3 regions of the Microbacterium sp. 16-032 genome follow, and region 1 is predicted to be linked to each of the others. Evidence: predicted binding sites of a transcription regulator. Region 1 holds the regulator's gene; each other region holds the start of a gene.

Region 1 (3,272 bases):
GCGCCTCCCTCGAAGCGGCCACGGCCCTCGAGCCCGACCACGTCTCGGCCTACGCGCTGATCGTCGAAGACGGCACCAAGCTCGCGCGCCAAATCCGCTCCGGGGTCGTGGCGATGCCCGACGACGACCTGCAAGCCGACATGTACGAGCTGGCCGACGACCTGCTCGCCGCCGCCGGATACGACTGGTACGAGGTGTCGAACTGGTCGCGCGACGTCGCGCACCGCTCGCGTCACAACCTCGCCTACTGGCGGGGGACCGACTGGTGGGGCTTCGGGCCGGGCGCGCACAGCCACGTCGCGGGGCTCCGCTGGTGGAACGTGAAGCACCCCGCCGCGTACGCCCAACGCCTGGCCGCGGTCGAATCGCCCGCGGCCGCGCGCGAGCGGCCCGACGAGACCGCGCGCCGGCTGGAGTCGGTGCTGCTGCGCAGCCGCATCCGCGAGGGTCTGGCCGTGTCCGAGATCCTCGGCGAAGGGCGGAAGGCCGTGGCATCCCTCATCGCCGACGGTCTGATCGAGGGCCGGGATGCCGTTCACGGGCGCATCGTGCTGACGCTGCGGGGACGACTCCTGGCGGATGCCGTGGTCCGGGCGCTCACGGTCTGACCGGCGACGCGGCCGGCGGACGAGTTCGTTCCGGTGGTCGCGTGCCGACCTCGATGAGGGGCTCTCGGGCGTTGAACGACGCGCCGCAGGGCGACTCCGCGAGCCGCCCGGCACCGTGCCGAGGCGATCCCGTAGAATTGGCACTCCGCAGATGCGAGTGCCAGACGGGAGGAGCAGCTCATGGTGTCGGAACGTGGCCTTCAGGTGCTCCGTGCGATCGTGCAGGACTACGTCGACACGCGCGAACCCGTCGGCAGCAAGGCGATCGTCGATCGACACGCCTTCGGGGTGTCGGCGGCGACGATCCGCAACGACATGGCCCTGCTCGAGGACGAAGAGCTCATCGTCGCCCCGCACACCTCGTCGGGGCGCGTCCCCACCGACAAGGGATACCGCGTCTTCGTCGATCACCTCGCCGAGCTCCGCCCGCTCTCGGGAGCACAGCGCAGCGCCATCACGTCGTTCCTCGACGAAGCGGGCGACCTCGACGACCTGCTCGCCCGCACCGTCCGCGCGCTCACGCAGCTGACCGGACAGGTCGCGATCGTGCAGTACCCGTCGTTCGCCCGCGCCAATGTCAGTCACGTCGAACTGGTCGCCCTCGGCGGCCCGCGCGTGCTGGTGATCCTGGTGACCGACACGGGCCGGGTCTCGCAGCGCATCGCCCTCGTGCCCGCAGAACCCGGCGAGACCGACATCGTGCAGCTGCGCGCTCGCGTCGGCGCGCTGCTCGTCGGGCGCAGCGTCGCCGACAGTTCGCAGCAGGTGCAAGCCGTGCTGACCGACGGGCCGCGCCCGGGTGTCACGCTGGACGTGCTCGCCGACGCGGTGCTGCGCATCGTGGGGGAGGAGCTCGAGGAGTTCCGTCAGGATCGCCTCGTCATGGCCGGCGCCGCGACCCTCGCCAAGCGCGAGTCCGACTTCCGCGGGAGCATCTACCCGCTGCTCGAGGCGATCGAAGAGCAGGTGACGCTCCTGCGTCTCATGAGTGAGATGGTGGCCGATGAGAAGGGGCTGTCAGCGAGCATCGGTCGTGAGAACGAGCCGTTCGGACTCATCGAGGCCTCGGTGCTCGCCAGCCGGTACGACGGATCCACCGGCGGGGCCCGCGTCGGGCTGCTCGGTCCCACCCGCATGGACTACTCCTCCAACCTCGCGGCGGTCCGTGCCGTCGCGCACTATCTGACCCGGATGCTCGAAGACGACGACGCGTCTCGCTGACGTCGAATCCCGCGAGCACCCCACCCGAGAACGACCCCGCGCAAGCGGACAGGAAGGCGATTGTGGCTGACCACTACGAGGTCCTGGGCGTCGAACGCGATGCCAGCCCCGAAGACATCAAGAAGGCGTACCGCCGACTGGCACGCCAGCTGCACCCCGACGTGAACCCCGGAGAAGACGCCTCCGAGCGCTTCAAGCTGGTCACCCACGCCTACGACGTGCTGAGCGACCCCGAGCAGCGCCGCCGGTACGACATGGGCGGCGACCAGAACCCCTTCGGCGGCGGGGGAGCGGCCGGCTTCGGCGGGTTCAGCGACATCTTCGAGACGTTCTTCGGTGGGGGCGGCCAGGGCGGCGGCGGACGGGGTCCGCGTCCGCGGTCGCGTCGAGAGCGGGGCCAAGACGCCCTGGTCCGTGTGACCCTCGACCTCGGCGACGTCGTGTTCGGCACCCACCGCGACCTCGAGGTCGACACCGCCGTGCTGTGCGAGACGTGCCAGGGCGCGTGCACGCAGCCCGGGACCAGCGAGGTCACGTGCGACATCTGCCACGGCTCCGGCCACGTGCAGCGCACGGTCCGCAGCCTGCTCGGGAACGTCGTCACCAGTGCCCCCTGCAGCGTCTGCCAGGGTCACGGGACCACCATCCCCTACCCGTGCGGGACGTGCCAGGGTCAGGGCCGCGTTCGTGCGCGCCGCACGGTCTCGGTCGACATCCCCGCCGGTGTCGAGTCGGGCCTGCGTCTGCAGCTGCCCGGGTCGGGCGAGGTCGGTCCTGCCGGCGGCCCCAACGGCGACCTGTACCTCGAGATCACGGTCGAAGCGCATGAGGCCTTCAGTCGCGAGGGCGACGACCTCGTCGCGACCCTCGAGGTGTCGATGCCGGATGCCATTCTCGGGACGAACACGTCGATCGAGTCCCTCGACGGCAGCGTCGACCTCGAGGTGCGCCCGGGCGTGCAATCGGGCGACGTCCTGACCATCAAGGGCCGCGGGATCACGCCGCTGCGCGGAAGTCAGCGCGGCGACCTGCGCGTCGGCGTGCACGTGGTGACCCCCACGCGTCTCGACCACAAGGAGCGCGCCCTCATCGAGGAGTTCGCCAAGCGCACGAAGGCCCCCAAGCCGCGGCTTGCCGAGCACCAGCAGGGCATGTTCAGCAAGTTCCGCGACCGCTTCCGGCACTGACCGTGGTGCTGCACTTCGTCACCGACGACGCCGGGAACGCGCACGCGGGCGACTCCGTCGTGCTGACCGGCGCCGAGGCGCACCACGCCGCCGCCGTGCGGCGCGTGCGCGTCGACGAGGGGGTGACACTGGGCGACGGTCGCGGAGCGTGGCTCACGGGTGTCGTCACCGCGGCGTCGCCGAAGCAGGTCGAGGTACGGGTGACGGGGCGCGAGGTCATCCCCGGACCCTCGCCGCGCTTCGTGCTCGTCCAGGC
Region 2 (3,272 bases), on a different contig from region 1:
CGCATGCGCTTTCCTGACCGCGGATATCTCATCGAGAGGGAAGGGTGAGCGGTCTTCGCCGATGTAGCGCACGATCGCGTCGCTGACGAGGGAGTCATCGAGGGAAGACATGACCAACCTCCTGCGTCACGGCGCCGTGACCCGCGATGGCTCGATCCGAGCGATGGCCGCCTCGGCTTCACGAGAGGAGAAGAGGTCTGTCACTCGGGTGATGGTAGTCCCCGAGTCCATGGCCCGCGTCAAAGATGTGAGAAATTACACCCTCCCTCCGGTGTCACCCCGCCCCTGCCCCGAAACGAAGAACGCCCCCTCCCGGAGGAAGGGGGCGTTCTCAGGCGTCAGCGTGGATCAGAAGTCCATGCCACCCGTCGGGTCGCCCGCGGGAGCGGCGGCCTTCTCGGGCTTGTCGGCGACGACGACCTCGGTGGTGAGGAAGAGGCCGGCGATCGACGCGGCGTTCTGCAGCGCGGAGCGGGTGACCTTGGCCGGGTCGATGATGCCCTGTGCGAACAGGTCGCCGTACTCGCCGGTCGCGGCGTTGAGGCCGTGGCCCACGGGGAGCTCGGCGACCTTGTTCGCAACAACACCGGGCTCGAGACCGGCGTTGAGCGCGATCTGCTTGAGCGGGGCCTCGATGGCGACGCGCACGATGTTCGCGCCCGTGGCCTCGTCACCCGTGAGCTCGAGGTTGGCGAGAGCGTTCTTGCCGGCCTGGATGAGCGCGACGCCACCACCGGCGACGACACCCTCTTCCACAGCGGCCTTGGCGTTGCGCACGGCGTCTTCGATGCGGTGCTTGCGCTCCTTGAGCTCGACCTCGGTCGCGGCTCCGGCCTTGATGACGGCGACGCCACCGGCGAGCTTCGCGAGGCGCTCCTGGAGCTTCTCGCGGTCGTAGTCGCTGTCGGTGTTCTCGATCTCGCGGCGGATCTGGGTCACGCGACCCTCGATCAGCTCCGACTCACCGGCACCCTCGACGATCGTGGTCTCGTCCTTGGTGATGATGACCTTGCGGGCACGGCCGAGCAGGTCGACGGTCGCGTTCTCGAGCTTGAGGCCCACCTCTTCGGTGATGACCTGGCCACCGGTGAGGATCGCGATGTCCTGCAGCTGAGCCTTGCGGCGGTCGCCGAAGCCGGGAGCCTTGACGGCGACCGACTTGAAGATGCCGCGGATCTTGTTGAGCACGAGCGTCGCGAGGGCTTCGCCCTCGACGTCCTCGGCGATGATGAGGAGCTCCTTGCCCTCCTGGATCACCTTGTCGACGATCGGCAGAAGGTCCTTGATGTTGGAGATCTTCTGGTTGGCGATCAGGATGTACGGGTCTTCGAAGACCGCTTCCTGACGCTCGGGGTCGGTGACGAAGTAGGGGTTGATGTACCCCTTGTCGAAGCGCATGCCCTCGGTGAGCTCGAGCTCGGTGCCGAAGGTGTTGCTCTCTTCGACGGTGACGACGCCTTCCTTGCCCACCTTGTCGATGGCCTCGGCGATGAGCTCGCCGATCGCGGGGTCTGCGGCGGAGATCGACGCGGTGGCGGCGATCTGCTCCTTGGACTCGACCTCCTTGGCGGAGGCGAGCAGCTCGTCGGTGACGGCCTTGACGGCCTTCTCGATGCCCTTCTTGAGCGAGATGGGGTCGGCGCCGGCGGCGACGTTGCGCAGGCCCTCGCGCACGAGCGCCTGGGCGAGAACGGTGGCGGTGGTGGTGCCGTCACCCGCGACATCGTCGGTCTTCTTGGCGACCTCCTTGACCAGCTCTGCGCCGATCTTCTCGTAGGGGTCGTCGAGCTCGATCTCCTTGGCGATCGAGACACCGTCGTTCGTGATCGTGGGGGCGCCCCACTTCTTCTCGAGCACGACGTTGCGACCGCGGGGGCCCAGGGTCACCTTGACGGCGTCGGCGAGAGTGTTGAGGCCGCGCTCGAGACCGCGCCGGGCCTCTTCGTCGAAAGCGATGATCTTTGCCATAAGTGTGTCGTCCCTCCCGGACGGGTGACTTGCAGATTTTGGCACTCGACGAAAGCGAGTGCTAACTCATTCTGGCACTCGCCCCTGGGGAGTGCAAGCCGCGCACCGTCCCGGAAACACCGAACGCCGCGGCATCCGGAACTCGGATGCCGCGGCGTTCTGATCAGCGCTCAGGCCAGTCGCACGGACTCCGCCTGGGGGCCCTTCTGACCGGTGCCGACGGTGAATTCGACGGCCTGCCCCTCCTCGAGGACGCGGAAGCCCGACATCTCGATGCTCGAGTAGTGGACGAAAACGTCCTGCCCGTCATCGACCGTGATGAAGCCGAAGCCCTTCTCGGCGTTGAACCATTTGACAGTGCCCTGCGTCATGCGAATCTCCTGTTGCTGAACGACGAGGTCATCGTAAGCACGGGGGGTGCCACCGAATCGGGGTTCGGGAGCATTGTTGACGCGCGTGCATCCAAGTTGTTACTCCGCGGAAACACGCGGCCCGCGAGCTGTCAGGATGAGGGCGAGGCGGACGGCTGACCGGATGCCCGGTCGAGGCCGATCACGACGATCAGACGCTTGACGTTGCTCTCGTCGTCGGGGGTGTTCGGGTCATCGGTGGGCTGCAGGAAGTCGCTCTGCGCGACCTGCGCGCCACCGATCGTCTGCGCCAGCCCCTCGGCCGCCGCCTCATCGCTGTCGAGACGGTAGTAGATGGTCGTGTCGGCGAAGTCGGTGCTGTCGGAGTTGCCGGTCTCGACGGTGTCGCCGCTCCACCCCGCCGCCACGATCTGGTCGCGGACGGAGGCGGCGAGACCGCTGTCGGGCGTGCCGTTGAGCACCACCACCGAGTACGACGTGTCGACCACGGCCGGGGTCGTCGGCTCCGCCGAGGCGATCGGGGTGGGAGCGTCGGCGGGGCCCAGCGAGATACGGCCCGAGACCACGAGCGTCGCGAAGATGCCGGCGATGATCAGCACCAGGGTGGCGATGGCCGCCCACAGGAAGACGATCCACCCGCGCAGACGCGGGTTCTCGGCCCGGTGAGCGCCGACGCGACCGGAGTCGGCCGGGAGGTCGTCGAAGCGATCCCGAGGGAAGGTCGATCTGGCCATTGGACGATGCTATCGGTCGCGTCCGAGCGAACTCGTCAGCGTTCCGCCGTCCGCCCCAGGCGCGCCCGGTGCTGGGCAGCCGCGTCGTCGCGCCGACGGCGCAGTCGACGCACGAGCATGGGGTCGTGCGCGAGGGCCTCGGGGGTGTCGATCAGCCGACCGAGCAGCTGGTAGTACCGGGCGGGCGTCAGTGCGAACT
Region 3 (3,272 bases), on a different contig from region 1:
CCACCGCCGGGCCACCTCGGCGACCGATACCGGGACGCCCGCGCGCAACTCCTCGTGCGCGCCGACGACGCGGACCAGGCGCAGATACTCCATCGGCGTCGTGTCGAGCGCGCGGCGGAACGCGTGCTGGAGTCCGCGGGAGGAGATCCCGGATGCCACGGCGATGTCCTCGAGCGTGAGGGGTTCCTTCGCGTGCGCCTCGATGTGGGCGATCGCGCGGCGCACGGTGCGCGGGGCGGCCCTGCGCTGGTGCGAGCGTTGCAGGGCGTCGACGTAGGGGGTGTGGAACGTCGACAGGGTCGTCAGGAGCGCGTGACGCTGCAACTCGGCCGAGAGGATCGGGTCGTCGTGCGCGGCCTCGAGCGAGGCGGAGACGTGAGCGAAGCTGCGCTCCCACTGCGTCGCGGCGGCGCGGTCGCGTGCGGCCGGGTTGAGGCGCCGCAACACGAGGCGGTCGTCGCCCGAGACGATGCGAGCGAGGCGCTCGGCGTCGCTGCGATCGAACACCAGAGCGCGCACGCGGGCGGCTCCGCTCCAGTGCGCTTCCGCGCCTCCGTCGGCCGCCAGCCACGGGCGGCGCGGATCGAGCGAGCGCCCCTCGGCCTCGACGCGGATGTCGTCGCCGATCATCCGGCACGCCATGATCTGCTCGTCCATCCGGACGGAAGAGTGGACAGAGGCAGCCAGCTCGTAGGCCACGACCGAGAACCCGGGGAGTTCGACGGAGTTCCACGAGAACGACACCCGCTGCGGGTCCACGCGCTCCAGTCGTGCGCTCGGCACGAAGCGCTGCCAGACGCGCTCCACGTCGTCGATCCCGTGCGAGCGGACCGTCAGCCTGTCAGCCATGGTGTTCCTTCCGCCGCGGCGAGGGGCGGCATCCCGTCTCTTCCCCGTACGGAGGCGGGGACGTGCGTGTCAAGGGGCGGGGTCGCGGGCGGTGCGCCCCGTTTGATGAGGGGACCGCTGATCCCGGCGGTGACGTGCGTCCCACGAAAGGACCCCCCATGAGCGACGCTTCGATCGACCCGACCCCCGACGCGACGACCCCGGCCGCCGACGTGGGTATCGCGGGCGTGCAGCCCCTGCGCGACGGCGACACCTCGATCGAGCCCGACCCGACGCTCGACCCCGCGCAGGCGGAGTGGGACGCCACGACGGCCCTCGACGAGGGCGCCGACCCCGACGACATCAACCCGGCGACCGCGACGGGCGCCGACCCGGCGGAGATCCCCGCCGATGACAGCGACATCCCGCTCGAGGACATCCACCCCGAGTCCACCGGCACCGACTCCCAGGGCATGGACCCGGGCGTGGTCGAACTCGGCGAAGAAGGCCAGGGCGATCTCGCTCCCGAAGACCTCTGACCCACCTTCGAATGCCCCGGGCCCGTTCGCGACGCCCGGGGCTTCGCTGTGTCCCTCGCGCACGCGGCGACGGACGGGCAGGGCACTGCGGCACTCTCCGATCGCGCGGGCGCAAAGGCCAGACCCTTGACAAGCGACGTCGTCATCGCGCCCAGGCGCGCGAAAGGGGCGGCCCCGCAGGACCGCCCCTCGAGGTCGCGCCGTTACTGCTCGATCAGCTGAGGCGTGCTCTCGTGCGCCTCGATGACGCCGTCGCGCTCGTCGGTCGAGACGGCGATGCGGCGGGGCTTCGCCTTCTCGCTGACGGGGATCGTCACGCTCAGCACGCCGTTGCGGTACGACGCGCTGATGCCGTCGGTGTCGATGCCCTGGCCGAGGTTGAGCTGGCGGACGAACGACGCCGTCTCGCGCTCACGCGTGATCCACTTGACGCCCTCACCCGAGCCGAGGGTGCGCTCGGCGCGAATGGTGAGCAGCTGGCCGTCGACGTCGATGTCGACCGAGCCGGGGTCGACACCGGGCAGGTCTGCGGCCAGCACGTAGTGGTCGCCGTCGCGGTAGAGATCCATCGGCATCCGTCGCGGACCACCGCCGCGGCGGGCGTCGAGGAGCGTCGACGCGAGGCGGTCGAGGTCGCGGAAGGGGTCGTAGGTGGCCATGGTCGTTCTCCTTTTCGATCGGTCGGGACTCGGCATCCCGGATGTTCTGTGAAGTTGAGTCGATACGGCTCAACTGCATTCAGATTAGCACTCACCCCATGAGAGTGCCAAGACTCGGGCGCGCCATTGTGGCCCACGCCGCGGCGCCCCACAACCCCCGCGCGTGAAGGGCGGAAACAGACGTTTCGTAGCACTCACGCGCCACCGGTCACCCGGCCATCCCCCCGGCGCCGTGAGGAGAGACATGTACTTCCACCGGCAAGAACTGCAGCACTCCGCCACCCCCGACAAGCCCGACGCGGTCTACGCCCGCAAACTCCAGGAGGTGCTCGGCGGGCAGTACGGCGAGATCTCCGTCGCGATGCAGTACCAGTTCCAGGCCTGGAACATGCACATGCCCGGCAAGTACCGCGACCTGGTGTTCGGCATCGGCGCGGAGGAGATGGGCCACGTCGAGATGCTCGCGATCATGATCGCCCAGCTGCTTGAGAAGTCGCCGCTCGGCATCACCGAGGAGGCCGTGCAAGACGACCCGACCGTGGCGGCCGTGATCGGCGGCACTGACATCCAGCACGGGATCGTCGCGGGCGCCGGCGCGCGCCCCGTCGATTCCAACGGCAACCCGTGGCAGGGGAGCTTCATCACCGCGAGCGGCAATCTGCTCGCCGACTTCACCGCGAACGCGAACGCCGAGATGCAGGGCCGTGTGCAGGTCGCGCGGCTCTATCACCAGACCGACGACCACGGCGTGAAGGATCTGCTCGCGTTCCTGCTGGCGCGCGACACCATGCACCAGAACCAGTGGGCAGCGGCCGCCGCCGAGTTGCAGGCCGAGGGCTACGAGAAGCTCCCCGTGCCCAGCAACTTCCCTCTCGACAAGGAGGACCGCGACGTGGCGTACCAGTACATCAACTTCAGCGACGGTGCCCAGGCCGGCGACGGCACGTGGGCCTCGGGCCCGACGCCCGACGGCAAGGGCGAGTTCACCTACCTGCCCGAGCCCCCCGCGGGCGTGCCCATGCCCCCGCCCACCAAGCCCGACGTGCGGTTCTACGGGACGACCGAGCTGCCGAACACGGTCGAGAAGCTCGCCGGGCGCGCGCAGGACGCGCTGCACAAGGAATGAGCGGGACGGATGCCGCGACGCCGGGGCCCTCGACGGTCTCGGCGCCGCGGAGCGGGGCGAGCTTACCCGCGATGCGAGCGGCCAAGGTGCCCCGGGCGATCGTGGCGGGGCCGTACGGGC

The links. The regulator HrcA, encoded in region 1, represses chaperone genes, less so after heat shock. The targets are predictions, from matches to a motif close to TTNGCACTCGNNNNNNNCGAGTGCNAA.
Region 2: groL (chaperonin GroEL) is a predicted target of HrcA. The motif match lies at 2,007-2,033, and genes of this name have one in related genera.
Region 3: AB6V31_RS08985 (Hsp20/alpha crystallin family protein) is a predicted target of HrcA. The motif match lies at 2,111-2,137, and genes of this name have one in related genera.

Annotation. Positions count from the first base shown of each region.
Region 1 is NZ_JBFYGQ010000003.1:86,199-89,470, reverse strand. It holds gene hemW (radical SAM family heme chaperone HemW) at 1-608, shown strand, start outside; gene hrcA (heat-inducible transcriptional repressor HrcA) at 789-1,829, shown strand; gene dnaJ (molecular chaperone DnaJ) at 1,892-3,016, shown strand; gene AB6V31_RS06625 (16S rRNA (uracil(1498)-N(3))-methyltransferase) at 3,019-3,272, shown strand, end outside.
Region 2 is NZ_JBFYGQ010000004.1:292,422-295,693, reverse strand. It holds gene AB6V31_RS10160 (hypothetical protein) at 1-111, opposite strand, end outside; gene groL (chaperonin GroEL) at 349-1,968, opposite strand; gene AB6V31_RS10150 (cold-shock protein) at 2,139-2,339, opposite strand; gene AB6V31_RS10145 (LytR C-terminal domain-containing protein) at 2,471-3,073, opposite strand; gene AB6V31_RS10140 (DUF3263 domain-containing protein) at 3,109-3,272, opposite strand, start outside.
Region 3 is NZ_JBFYGQ010000004.1:61,986-65,257, forward strand. It holds gene AB6V31_RS08975 (helix-turn-helix transcriptional regulator) at 1-849, opposite strand, end outside; gene AB6V31_RS08980 (hypothetical protein) at 1,008-1,367, shown strand; gene AB6V31_RS08985 (Hsp20/alpha crystallin family protein) at 1,571-2,026, opposite strand; gene AB6V31_RS08990 (manganese catalase family protein) at 2,271-3,152, shown strand; gene AB6V31_RS08995 (DUF2231 domain-containing protein) at 3,224-3,272, shown strand, end outside.